DNA from 2 places in the Sporosarcina sp. FSL K6-6792 genome. Region 1 is predicted to be linked to the other one. Evidence: riboswitches for the same ligand, from Rfam matches in the RefSeq annotation. Region 1 holds a riboswitch; the other holds the start of a gene.
What was found. Region 1 has a riboswitch for thiamine pyrophosphate ahead of MKZ26_RS08445 (acetylornithine deacetylase). Riboswitches for the same ligand answer to the same signal wherever they lie in the genome.
Positions count from the first base shown of each region.

Region 2: linked by a shared signal. The riboswitch ahead of tenA (thiaminase II) and the one ahead of MKZ26_RS08445 (acetylornithine deacetylase) in region 1 are both predicted to bind thiamine pyrophosphate.

Region 1 covers NZ_JBBOSA010000001.1:1,763,553-1,769,555, reverse strand. The annotation lists gene MKZ26_RS08460 (PhzF family phenazine biosynthesis protein) at 1-91, shown strand, start outside; gene MKZ26_RS08455 (NADP-dependent oxidoreductase) at 188-1,216, opposite strand; gene MKZ26_RS08450 (S-layer homology domain-containing protein) at 1,449-3,635, shown strand; TPP riboswitch at 3,654-3,756, shown strand; gene MKZ26_RS08445 (acetylornithine deacetylase) at 3,968-5,254, shown strand; gene MKZ26_RS08440 (LLM class flavin-dependent oxidoreductase) at 5,370-6,003, opposite strand, start outside.
Region 2 covers NZ_JBBOSA010000001.1:1,491,695-1,497,697, reverse strand. The annotation lists gene MKZ26_RS07115 (metal ABC transporter permease) at 1-199, shown strand, start outside; gene MKZ26_RS07110 (metal ABC transporter substrate-binding protein) at 233-1,165, shown strand; gene MKZ26_RS07105 (ABC transporter substrate-binding protein) at 1,332-2,309, opposite strand; gene MKZ26_RS07100 (ABC transporter permease) at 2,306-3,046, opposite strand; gene MKZ26_RS07095 (ABC transporter ATP-binding protein) at 3,043-3,792, opposite strand; gene tenA (thiaminase II) at 3,779-4,471, opposite strand; TPP riboswitch at 4,579-4,682, opposite strand; gene MKZ26_RS07085 (exonuclease SbcCD subunit D) at 4,833-5,990, shown strand; gene MKZ26_RS07080 (SMC family ATPase) at 5,987-6,003, shown strand, end outside.

The DNA.
Region 1 (6,003 bases):
AAAAAGTTATGATATTGAAATTACAGGAACTGCAGTATATGTAAAAGAGCTTGAAATAGTTTTTGTTACGAACAAACACAACAAGGTTTAGATTTTTTGACAAAACAAAATCTCCTCATTTAGTAACCTGAGGAGATTGTTGAATAAGTATTTGGAAGTTGCAGGTCATGCTATTTCACATTAAATGTTAAAGTTTCGCGTATTCAGGATTAGCCACTTTTACGAGCTGTTTTCCCAGATTTGTTCCTTTAAATAAACCAAGGAATGCTTCTGGTGTATTTTCAAATCCTTCAACAATTGTTTCTTCATATTTCAGTTTGCCTTGCAGTAGCCATTTACCTAAGTCGGTAAACCCTCTTTCAAAATCAGTGGCAAAATCGCCTAGCGTGAAGCCTTGCATCATAGCGCTCGTCTTGATCATAGCTGATTGAATACGTGGACCTCTATCTTTTCCTTCAGCATTGTAGGAAGAAATTGATCCGCATAATGGAATACGAGCATTTCGATTTAGCATTGTAAAAACAGCGTCTGAAACGTCGCCGCCTACATTATCGAAATAGACATCTACCCCAGCAGGTACGGAATTTTTTAAATCTGTCCAGAAACTATCCTTTTTATAATTTACAGCTGCATCAAAGCCGAGTACATTCAATAAGTAGTCAATCTTTTCATCTGAACCTGCAATACCTACTACTTTGGCACCTTTGATTTTCGCGATTTGTCCAACTACTGATCCAACTGCCCCGGCAGCCCCAGAAACGACGACCGTTTCGCCTTCTTGGGGTTTTCCGATATCAAGCAATCCAAAATAGGCAGTTAAACCTGTCATGCCGAGAATACCTAAATGTGTTGAAATAGGTGCCATTTTAGGGTCTATTTTGCGAATTTCATTTGGAGTAGCTACGGTATATTCAGCCCAGCCAAGATTCCCAACAACGACATCACCTTGTTTAAAGGCGTCTGACTGGGATTCAACTACTTCAGCTACGACACCCCCTGAAATGACCTTATTCAATTCAAATGGAGCAATATATGACTTGGCATCTTGCATTCTTCCACGCATGTATGGGTCAACAGATAAATAAAGCGTCCGTACTAAAATTTCATTTACTTTTGGTGAGGGAACTGAATTCTTTACAAAGGTAAAGTCTTCTTTCGCAGGCATTCCTTTGGGACGATTTGCTAGGTGAATTTCCTGTTGTATCAATTGCTTCATTGCAATTCCTCCTTTGTAGTTTGCCGAATTAGTTGGCAAGTGAAAACCCTAACACTCAAGAGTTACTAAGGTCAATGATTATGGACTGGTGTTTCTTTTCCATTGAATTGCTATTGTTCAGCCTTGCTTTCTCCTGTGGACGGACTCCAAAATAGTATCCAAAAGTGTTATAATTATACTTAACTATAATTTGATGTTATTAATTTTAACTAAAGGAGGGCTTTAAACAAAAATGAAGAAAATAACTACACTGTTTCTCGCTTTAGCATTAACGGTAGCTTTACCGACGTCAGCTACTGTTGTATTAACAGCTAACGCGGCAGAAGCTCAAGTCGTTAAATCAGAAGATGTCACGACAGCTGCAAAATTTACGGATATTCAAAATAGCCACTGGGCGAAAAATGAAGTTATGCAACTTGTAGAAATGGGCATATTAACGGGTTACGGCGATATGCAATTTCGTCCGGATCTAGCAATGACAGTTGGAGAGGCTACTCAATCTTTTACAAAAGCGGGATATGAATTTTTAAGCAAAGACGTGACAGGCAATTCTTTTGGTATGGAAGAACCTTTAACACGTAGGCAAATGGAGTTGGCATTAGTAGATGCATTCAATTTGCAAGATAGTGCATTAATCGAATCGCCAAGTCTTATTTCATTGGATAAAGGAAGTGTAGGCGCAGTTCCACAATACCGAATTATGCCAGGCATACAAAATGGTCTATTCAATCACGGATCACAAGTAGACCGCGCTACTTTTGCGGTGATTCTGCATCAAGTACTTGTGGAGAAGGGGAACATTGCAACTACCAAAAAATATGAACTAACTAACTTAGAGCTGTCGCCTAATTTTACTAGGATTCCTTCTGCTGTGAATTTAATGAAGGTGTCATTTGATGAACATCCGATTTACTTAAGATCGACAGAGAATATACTTTTCACGAATCATACGAGAATCGATAACTCATTTTCTCGCGATAATATTTACACTTATGACATCGGTATAGAAGGTGCGACCATTGAGTTAACGGTTCGTTCATTTGATAATGGCGATTACTTCTTATTTTCGAAAATCATTAATCCTACTGAATCTGCTGTAACAGTAGATGTCATTCAAAAAGAAAATGAAGTGGCTTCATTTGAGCTAAACCGTTATGACAAATACAAGATTAAACGTAATGATAAAGACGTTTTTGGCAGTGACACAACATCCTATCCGACGGGTTTACTCAAGTTTGTGAAGCTAGATGGATCAGTGAAGGAGCGGATGGTTGGTCAGTCTTATTTGTCGAAGCAATTGTCATTAGAGTATGAGAATGATGGCTACAGTTACATGCGTCAATTGCTCGGTGAAAAAGAGGCACTGTCTTATGCTCAGGTTGGAACAACATTATTGTCTGTGCATACGTTAAATTCAAAAGGCAATGACATTGTAGATCAGTGGTATATGAATGCGGATGACCAATTATTTGCGAATGAAGAGAATATGGAGAGCTGGATGCTTGAGTCAGCTAAGTATTATAAAAAACGTAATAATTGGTACACGGCGGGTGGCCCATACAATAAAATGGCGATAACCACAGAGCCAATGCCTGATACAGGGCAAGGATATGGGCGGAACTTACTTCTATTAAAAGAAGATCGTGCGCTGGTTTTATATAATGAGCAAGAGGATCGTTATTTTGAGAACTTAATTTACAACTCATTTGTTAACTTGAAGAATTTCAAAGGTGACAAAGATTATTGGGAAACAGAAGTTACAAGCACCTATTTGAAAGATTTATATGACATTACAGCTCCATTCATTGATACACGTTTTAATGAGCAAATCGCGCTTTTCTACTATAATAGTGGCGCTGATTTTGGAATTGATAATGCAAAAGAACCATTGCGTAATTATGCTGACTTACTGGTCTCGCAAAAAAGTAAAGGAAACGTCATTGCTGTGAATGACGAGTCTTACTACATCGCGGATTACTTCCCGATTGCACAGCAAGTAACGACGCATGCCTCTATGAATCATGTGTTGGGCGGTATGAACGTTTTACTCATGGCTTATAATGAGTTCGGTGATCAGAAGTATTTAGATACAGCGCAGGCTATACAAACAGCGATTGTAGCGGATAAAGAGGATTGGATTCGTGATAATGGCGATATTTGGTATCGTATTTCCGCATTACGTGACTTTAAAGGCGATGATTACAAGCATCTGACTTTAGAGGATTTAATAAATTCGTACAAACTTTGGAAAGATATTGATCCGACGTATTTGCCTTTATTAGAAGAAATGATTGCTTCAAAAGCTTCGTTTTTATCGAATGAAAATTTAGGTTACACAACTAAAATAAAGAACGGGTTACGTGATATCGACTTATCGAACTATCTTCCTAAAGGGGAAGAAAGAACAGATGCATTGTGAAGAAGAATAAAACTAAATAGATACTGCTAGGGGAGCCGTTTAGGCTGAGACACATCATAGATGTAAACCCTTCGAACCTGATCTAGTTCATACTAGCGTAGGGAAGCAGCTGAAACTCTACACTCAATGTCTTTATATGCGTAGAAAACAGCCGCCTTCCGATTATGGAAAGCGGCTGTTTTCTGTTCCAGTGTATATATGTTGAACAAATGAAATAAAGATAGTGAACTGTGCGAAGGCGCATTACAAGGGCTAGCGCCGTAGTGAATTCAATGGAATTCTTTATTTCAACGTATATAGATTCACCTACCAAAAATATAGATAAGGGATGGATGAGTAAAATGGAAAATAGAATTAGTAACCTAGTTGATGAACGTCAAGAGGAGTTAGTGCAATTGCTAGCGGACCTCGTTCGTTTCCCGACAGTTAGTCCACCGGCAAGAAATACAACAGGCGTACAGCGGTATATTCAAGACTTTTTAGAACAAGAAAAATTTGAAACGGTTAGTTGGGATGTATTTCCTGGCGACCCGAACGTTGTAGGCGTTAAAAAGGGAACGGATGGAAACCTGTATAACAGCCTAATCATTAATGGACATATAGACGTTGCGGAAGTGGGGGATGAAACAGAGTGGACTGTGCCTGTCTTTGAACTGACGACTAAAGATGGCAACGCATATGGGCGAGGAACATCTGATATGAAAGCTGCAGTGGCCGCGACTTTACTAGCCGTTAAATTATTAAACGAGCTAGGTGTGGAACTGAAAGGTGATTTGCAAATTCAGACTGTCATTGGGGAGGAAGCGGGAGAGGCTGGAACACTTTCATGTATGGAAAAAGGCTATACAGCAGATTTTGCACTCGTAGTCGATGGCAGTGATCGTCAAATTCATGGTCAGGGTGGTGTGATTACCGGCTGGATAACGATTAAAAGTAAGGAAGTTTTCCATGATGCAATGAGGATGAGTATGCTTCATGCAGGCGGTTCGGTTAATGGGGCTAGTGCGATAGAAAAGATGATGAAGGTTATTGCTGGATTACAAGATTTAGAACGTCACTGGGCTGTGACAAAAAAATATCCGGGTTTTGTGCCTGGCACCACTACTATTAATCCGGCAGTTATAGAAGGAGGAAGGCATGCAGCTTTTGTGGCGGATGAATGTCGGCTCTGGATCACCGTTCATTTCTATCCGAATGAAACCTATCAATCTGTAACAAAAGAAATCGAAGAGCATTTGAACAATGTAGCAAAAGCAGACACGTGGTTAAGAGAAAATCCCATTCACTTTCGCTGGGGGGGAAAATCAATGATTGAAGAACGTGGAGAAATATTTCCGGCGCTTGAAATGAATGCGGACCATGCAGCTGTTCAACTTCTTGCGCATTGTCATGAACAAACCGAAAAAAGTCCTGCAATAATAGGTATGTCGAGATCAGTAACAGATGCGGGCTGGCTAGGAGCAGCAGGAATTCCAACTGTTATCTATGGTCCTGGAAAGTTGGAAGAGGCACATTCAGTCGATGAAAAGATAAACATTGAAGAATTAGTGGTATTTACCAAGACGCTTATGATATTTATAAATGAGTGGTGTAATACGAAAAATAGGGAGTGTAAGTAATCTCCCCATTCATCTAGTATTAGTATATTGTTGCATATTGCCAAATAATTGGGGTTATTTCTGATGAGGTTTCAAATGGTTGCTATGTTTCGAGTTGAATTCTCATGGGATAGACTTACCGAGCCGTTTCACGCCGAACGATCGGAGCTACTTGTGTTGCTAACATTTCAATACTCGCTGCGACTTTAGAAAACGGCAAGCCGCCGATATCCATTTGTGCAATGAATCGTTGATGTCCAAATAGTTCGTGTTGGTGGAGAATCTTCTCAATTATTTGCTGAGGGCTACCGACAAATAACCCGGTTTCGGGACTGGCCATATGACTGAAATCAGAACGGGAAATTCTCGTGCCCATTCCACGCTGTTTGTTCACGTATCCCCAATAATTTGCATAGTAAGGATAAAACTCGTCTTTCGCTTGTTGGGATGTCTTTGCTATATACGTATGTCCTGTTACAGCCACTTTTAAATCTTCTACACGATGTCGGGCACTTATGCCGGCTTGGCGATACAAATCAACAAGTGGTTTGAAACGAATTGGATCCCCACCAAGGATAGCTAATGCTAAACCAGTTCCAAGTTTTCCAGCTCGTATTGCACTATCAGGTGTTCCACCTACACCAACCCAAATCGGCAGTTTATTTTGAACAGGGCGCGGGGCAATCATAGAATTAGTTAAAGGCGAACGGAATGACCCATTCCAATTGACGATTTCATTGGTATTCAATTGTTGAAGCAGTCGTATGTTT
Region 2 (6,003 bases), 270 kb from region 1:
GATAGTCATTTCGGCTACATGTGGAACGATTTCGGCGATAATTGGTTTGTATTTGAGCTTTACGTACAATCTTGCATCTGGCGCAACAATCGTACTCGTCGCAACCGCTTTATTTTTCTTAGCATTTATATTCTCACCGAAACAAGGTTTATTGTGGAGAGCTATTCGAACAAATAAACAAAAATCAGCCGTTTTATAAAAGGTAATTCAAAATAGAAGGGGAAGATTGTGAATGAAAAAAAGTATGCTATTGTTTGCGCTGGTTGTTGTTGGAGTCTTGTTGTCGGCATGTAACCAAGGGGCGACTGCTCCAAAAGAGAAGGGTGAAAAACTGCAAGTCGTTGCGACGTATTCGATTGTCTACGATATTGTGAAAAATGTCGGGGGAGATTTGGTCGATGTTCACAGCCTTGCACCGATTGGATCAGATCCTCACCAATATGATCCACTTCCGGCAGATGTCGCTTTGACGACAGATGCAGATGTTGTTTTTTATAACGGGCTAAATTTAGAAGAAGGAAATGCATGGTTTACTAAATTGATGGAAACCGCTGGAAAAGCGGGGGAGGATGCGCCGGTATTTCGTGTAAGTGAAGGGGTTGAACCGATGCTCCTCAGTTCGAAGGACCATTTAGGGGAAGAAGATCCCCATGCTTGGCTCGATGTGCGCAATGGCATCAAGTATGTAGAAAACGTGCGTAAATCCCTGAAGAAAATTGATCCAGAAAATGCAGATCGATATGATGAAAACGCGGACGCATATATTACTGAACTCAAAGCACTTCATGAAGAAATCGTGGAGAAAATGAACAAAATCCCAGAAGAACGCCGGGTGCTCGTGACGAGTGAAGGTGCGTTCAAATACTTCTCCGAAGCGTATGATTTTAATGCAGCCTACATTTGGGAAATCAATTCACACCATGAAGGAACACCTGAACAGCTGACAACTATCATTGCAACCATCAACGAGGAAAAGGTTCAAGCGTTATTTTTAGAAACAAGTATCGATCCACGTAGCATGGAGATGGTATCAAGGGAGACGAATGTGCCGATTAAAGGGAAAATCTTTACGGACTCTCTAGGGAAACCTGGTGATGACGGCGATACGTATGTGAAAATGCTTAGATGGAACGCAGACATGATTTATAGTGGTTTGAATCAATAACAAAATGATGAAGCAGCCAGGACTTTTTACTTCAAAAGTCCTGGCTGCTTTTTGGTGGAAATAGTTGTGTCGGTGATAACCTAATCCATGGCGGTGATAACCTCGTTTGAGTCGGTGATAACACCCTCCATAACGGTGATAAACTCAGTATAAGCTTGTTTTTTTGTTAGTCCATATTAATGAAAATCCCATCAAGATTTGCTTCGTTTTTCAATAATCCGGTTTCTGTCATCCAATCGGCAGTTGCTTGCCATGCCTGTTCCTCCTGCTCACCAAACGTACCAGGTGCTGTCATTTTCGGAAGAAGAATCGAAAGTGACTCTCTTTCAACAACCTCGACGAGTGGGAAATTCGCTTCATCCTGGTATTCTAGCAAGATAGACAGCGCTTCTTCAGGATCATTCTCCATATCATCAAAGGCTCTTCCGGCAGCGCGCCAAAATGCTTCGATGTTCTTTTGATCTTTCTTCCAGGTATCGTCACTTGTCACAACAATAAGTTCATAAAACGAAGGTATTTCGAAGTCTGTCGGGTCAATATAGCCTGTTGGAAATCCTTCATATTCAAGTAGCGGTACTTCATGATTAATATATGCCCCGATAACAGCGTCTGCTTTTTTTGAAATCAATGCAGAATTTAATTCAAACCCCACATCGACCATGTTTACTTTACCGTAGTCTGCACCATCTGCTTTCATCATTGTTTCTAGTATTGCTTCGTTCAAAGGGATTCCTGAATAGCCTACAGTTTTTCCTTCTAGATCTTTTGGTGACTCGATACCACTTTCTTTTAAAAATGCTACGTGATTCAATGGCGAACGAACGAGAACGCCGACGGATTTAATGCCGATATTTTGTTCGGATTTCGCGATGATGACATCGGGCTGATAAGTGATGCCCATAGTCACTTTTCCTGCTGCTGCAAGGTTAATAGGGTCTGTCGGACTTGCGGGGAACTTGATATCCAGTTCAATGCCTTCATCTTTGAAATAACCTTTTTCCTCCGCAACATAAAGGAAGCTATGTACAGCATTAGGATACCAATCAAGCATGATACTTACCTTTTCTGTTTTTTCATTAGCATTGCACGCGCTGAGCAATAGGATTAGCGCAAGACTTGTAAGTGATAATGTGATTTTCTTCAATTTTTAATCCTCCATTTTAACGTTCGATTTTCAATAATGGTCACGCAGATGAATAGACCGATTCCGACGGCACTCAGTACAAAAATGGGTGCGAAAACAGCTGCACCATCGAACTGCGTCATCATACGCCTACTGAAGTAACCAAGGCCTGCCTGCGCCCCTAACCATTCTCCGATTGCAGCGCCAATTACACTTAGTGTCACAGCGACTTTCATTCCAGAAAAGAAATGAGGGAGGGCAGTTGGTACGGAATATTTATAGAAAATATCCTTTTTTGAAGCACCCATCGTCAAAAAGAGTTCCTGTATATCTTTTTTTCTTGACGATAAACCATCGAATGTATTCACAGTTATCGGGAAAAATGTGATGAGCACAGTAACGGCAACTTTGCTCCAAATTGTGTAACCAAACCACAGTACAAAAATAGGTGCAAGGGCAATAATAGGAACCATTTGAGATGCAATGAGAATTGGATAGAGTGCTTTTCGTATGCCTGGACGGGAAGACATTAGCACTGCAATGGCTGTTCCTGAAATAATCGAAATGGCTAGGCCGATAATAATCGTCATCAAAGTAACCGGCAGATGTTTCAACAATAATACTTCCTTCAGTTCCCAAAAACGTATAAAAATTTGAATAGGGGAAGGTAGAATGAACGCTTTACCGTAAAGGCGTGCACCCAACTCCCAGATACTTAGAAATCCTGCAATAATAACTAAGGATGCCGTATTTTTCACAGTGTTACCTCACTTCTAAGCTTGCCGATAAGCAGTTCTTTTAGCTCGAGCATTTCAGCGCGATGTAAATCGTTTCTTAGTCGAGGTCTTTCAAGAGGTACTTCGATTTCCACAAATGAAGTGACAGGTTTGTTTTGCAACAGAAAAATACGGTCTGACAGAAACAGTGCTTCCTCTACGTCATGTGTGATGAAAAGGACAGTTGATTTGCGCTTTTCCCACAGATTGATGAGCCACTCTTGCATAGCCAGTCGGGTGATGGAGTCGAGTGCTGAAAATGGTTCATCCAACAATAGTAGGGAATTGCCAGAAAGAACAGCGCGTAAGAAAGCGACGCGCTGCTTCATTCCACCCGAAAGCTCTCCTGGATAGTTATCCTCTGTTCCACCAAGACCGAACTCTTGTAATAATGGTTGTACTTGTTCCTTGGCGGCCTTCTTATCTAATCCGGCTACTTCAAGCGGAAGACATGCATTTTCTAAAATGGTTCGCCAAGGCAGTAACAGATCTTGTTGTGGCATATAGCCAATCTTTCCGAGGCGCTGACTATTTGGATTTCCTTCAAGAGAAATGGTACCCCTTGAGGGTTCATCTAACCCGGTTACAAGACGAAAAATCGTACTTTTACCGGAACCGCTAACACCAATTATCGAAATAAACTCACCGGGAAGAATGTTGAATGACAGATTATCGAGTATGCTGTTGCCTGATTGGTACGTGAATGAAACACCGTCAAACGATAGCATTTATCATTTCAACTCCAGGCCACATTTGTTTTGTATTTGCCATATCCCAAAACATATATTCATAACGAGTTGTATTGAGGAAGATTTCCTCGAGCTTTAACAGTTCATGCTCCGGTTTTCCTTCTGCTGACTTGTTCATTAAATCAATACACCAGCCCGCAAGTTCCTTGAATTCATCCGAAGAATACATCTGAATCCAATCGCCATATAACGAGTGATCGGCAGCACCTGGAATAGCATTTAGCTCCTTACCGATCTCCCAGTAACTCCATGCGCAAGGAAGCAGAGCAGCCATCACTTCCGCAACGGTTCCATTTTGACAGACGTGTAACATGTAGTGCGTATAGGCAAGAACAATTGGTGACGGCTTAGCGTTTTCAAGTTCCTGTTCAGAAATGCCGAACCGTAGTGCGTAGCTTCGATGCAGGGCCATTTCCTTGTTCAGCGTCCCATCGAGTAGTGTCGCGAATTTGCCCATCGTTTCCAAGTCGTCGGCTTTTACAGCCCCAATCGCAAACAGTTTTGCATAATCAATCAAATACAAGTAATCCTGTACCATATAAAACCTGAATTTATCCGGATCAAGCGTCCCATCGCCAATTCCTTGTACGAACGGATGGCTATGATTCTGTCTCCAGATTGGTAACGTCTTTTCTAACAAACGGTCAGTGAACTTCATGATATCAACACTCCCTTTGTATTCTTGAAAACCAAAAAACCCACTCCTTGAAGAAGAAGTGGGTTGTAGACAATCAAAAGTATCCCGGAAAATAGACCGGCAGAATTATTGTGTCAGCACCTCTTCCTTACGCTGGTATTAACCAGTTCAAGTTATAAGGGTCAAGGCACATGCCTCTCTCAGCTCTGTTAGAGCACCCCTAGCGGTGGATCATATGAAATTGGACTCATCCCCATTATAAGCATATTAAAAATAGAAGGTCAACCTTAACTTTGTGAAAAGTTAGAAAGGAATGTATGTTTCCTTTTACGAGAATTATCCTGTAAAGTAGAAAGAAAAAGTATTGAAGGGGGAAATGAATTTGAAATTTTTCCATACAGCGGACTGGCATTTAGGCAAGCTCGTTCAAGGTATATATATGACAGATGGACAGCGTTATGTACTTGATCAATTTGTAGAGGCAGTCGAAGAAGAGAAGCCAGATGCGGTCATTATCGCAGGCGATTTGTATGACCGTGCGGTGCCACCTACAGAAGCGATTGCACTACTTGACGAAGTGCTTGGAAAAATCACTATGGAACTTGGAATACCTGTCCTTGCGATTGGAGGAAACCATGATAGCCCGGGACGCCTCCATTTTGGAAGCGGATTGATGCGAGTAAATGGCTACCATATTGCAGGTCAGATGACGAAAGTAATCGAACCGGTCGTTTTGTCAGATGACTACGGTGAGGTTCATTTCCATCTCGTACCATTTGCGGATCCTTCTGTTGTAAAACATTTGCACGAAGATGAAACGATTGTGAACCATAACGATGCGATGAAGAAAGTGACGGCAACTATCCGTGAACAAATGGTGGAGGGGGTCCGACATGTATTTGTTGGACATGCTTTTGTGACACCTCACGGAGAAAGTGAAAATAACACGAGTGACTCCGAACGACCGTTGGCAATTGGTGGAGCAGAATATGTGTCGGCGCATCTTTTTGAAGGATTTAATTATACTGCACTTGGCCACCTACATCAGGCGCATTATGTGTTAAATGAAACAGTGCGGTTTGCGGGTTCGCCAATGAAATATTCGATTTCAGAAGAACATCATAATAAAGGGTTTCTAATTATCGAACTTGATGCTGCAGGGCAGGTATCTGTTGAGAAACGGGAGTTGAAGCCTAAGCATGATATGCGGACGGTTGTAGGGACGATGGAAGATATTTTGTTGCACCCAGTAAGTGAGGATTATGTTTTTGTAAAATTGCTAGATGAGACACCGGTTTTATTCCCGATGGAAAAAGTACGGTCAGTCTATCCGAACGCGATGCATGTTGAGCGTAAAGTGCTCATGCTGACCGCAAATACGGTTGATGAGCAACGTATGGAACATGGGAAGCATGATGATTTAGCACTCTTTAAAGCATTTTACGAAGAGATGAAAGGAGAAGCGGCAGACGTAGAAACGGAGACCCTCTTTTCAGAAGTGCTCCATGAAGTTATGCACAAGGAGGGAACTGAGCTGTGAGACCAATTCAATT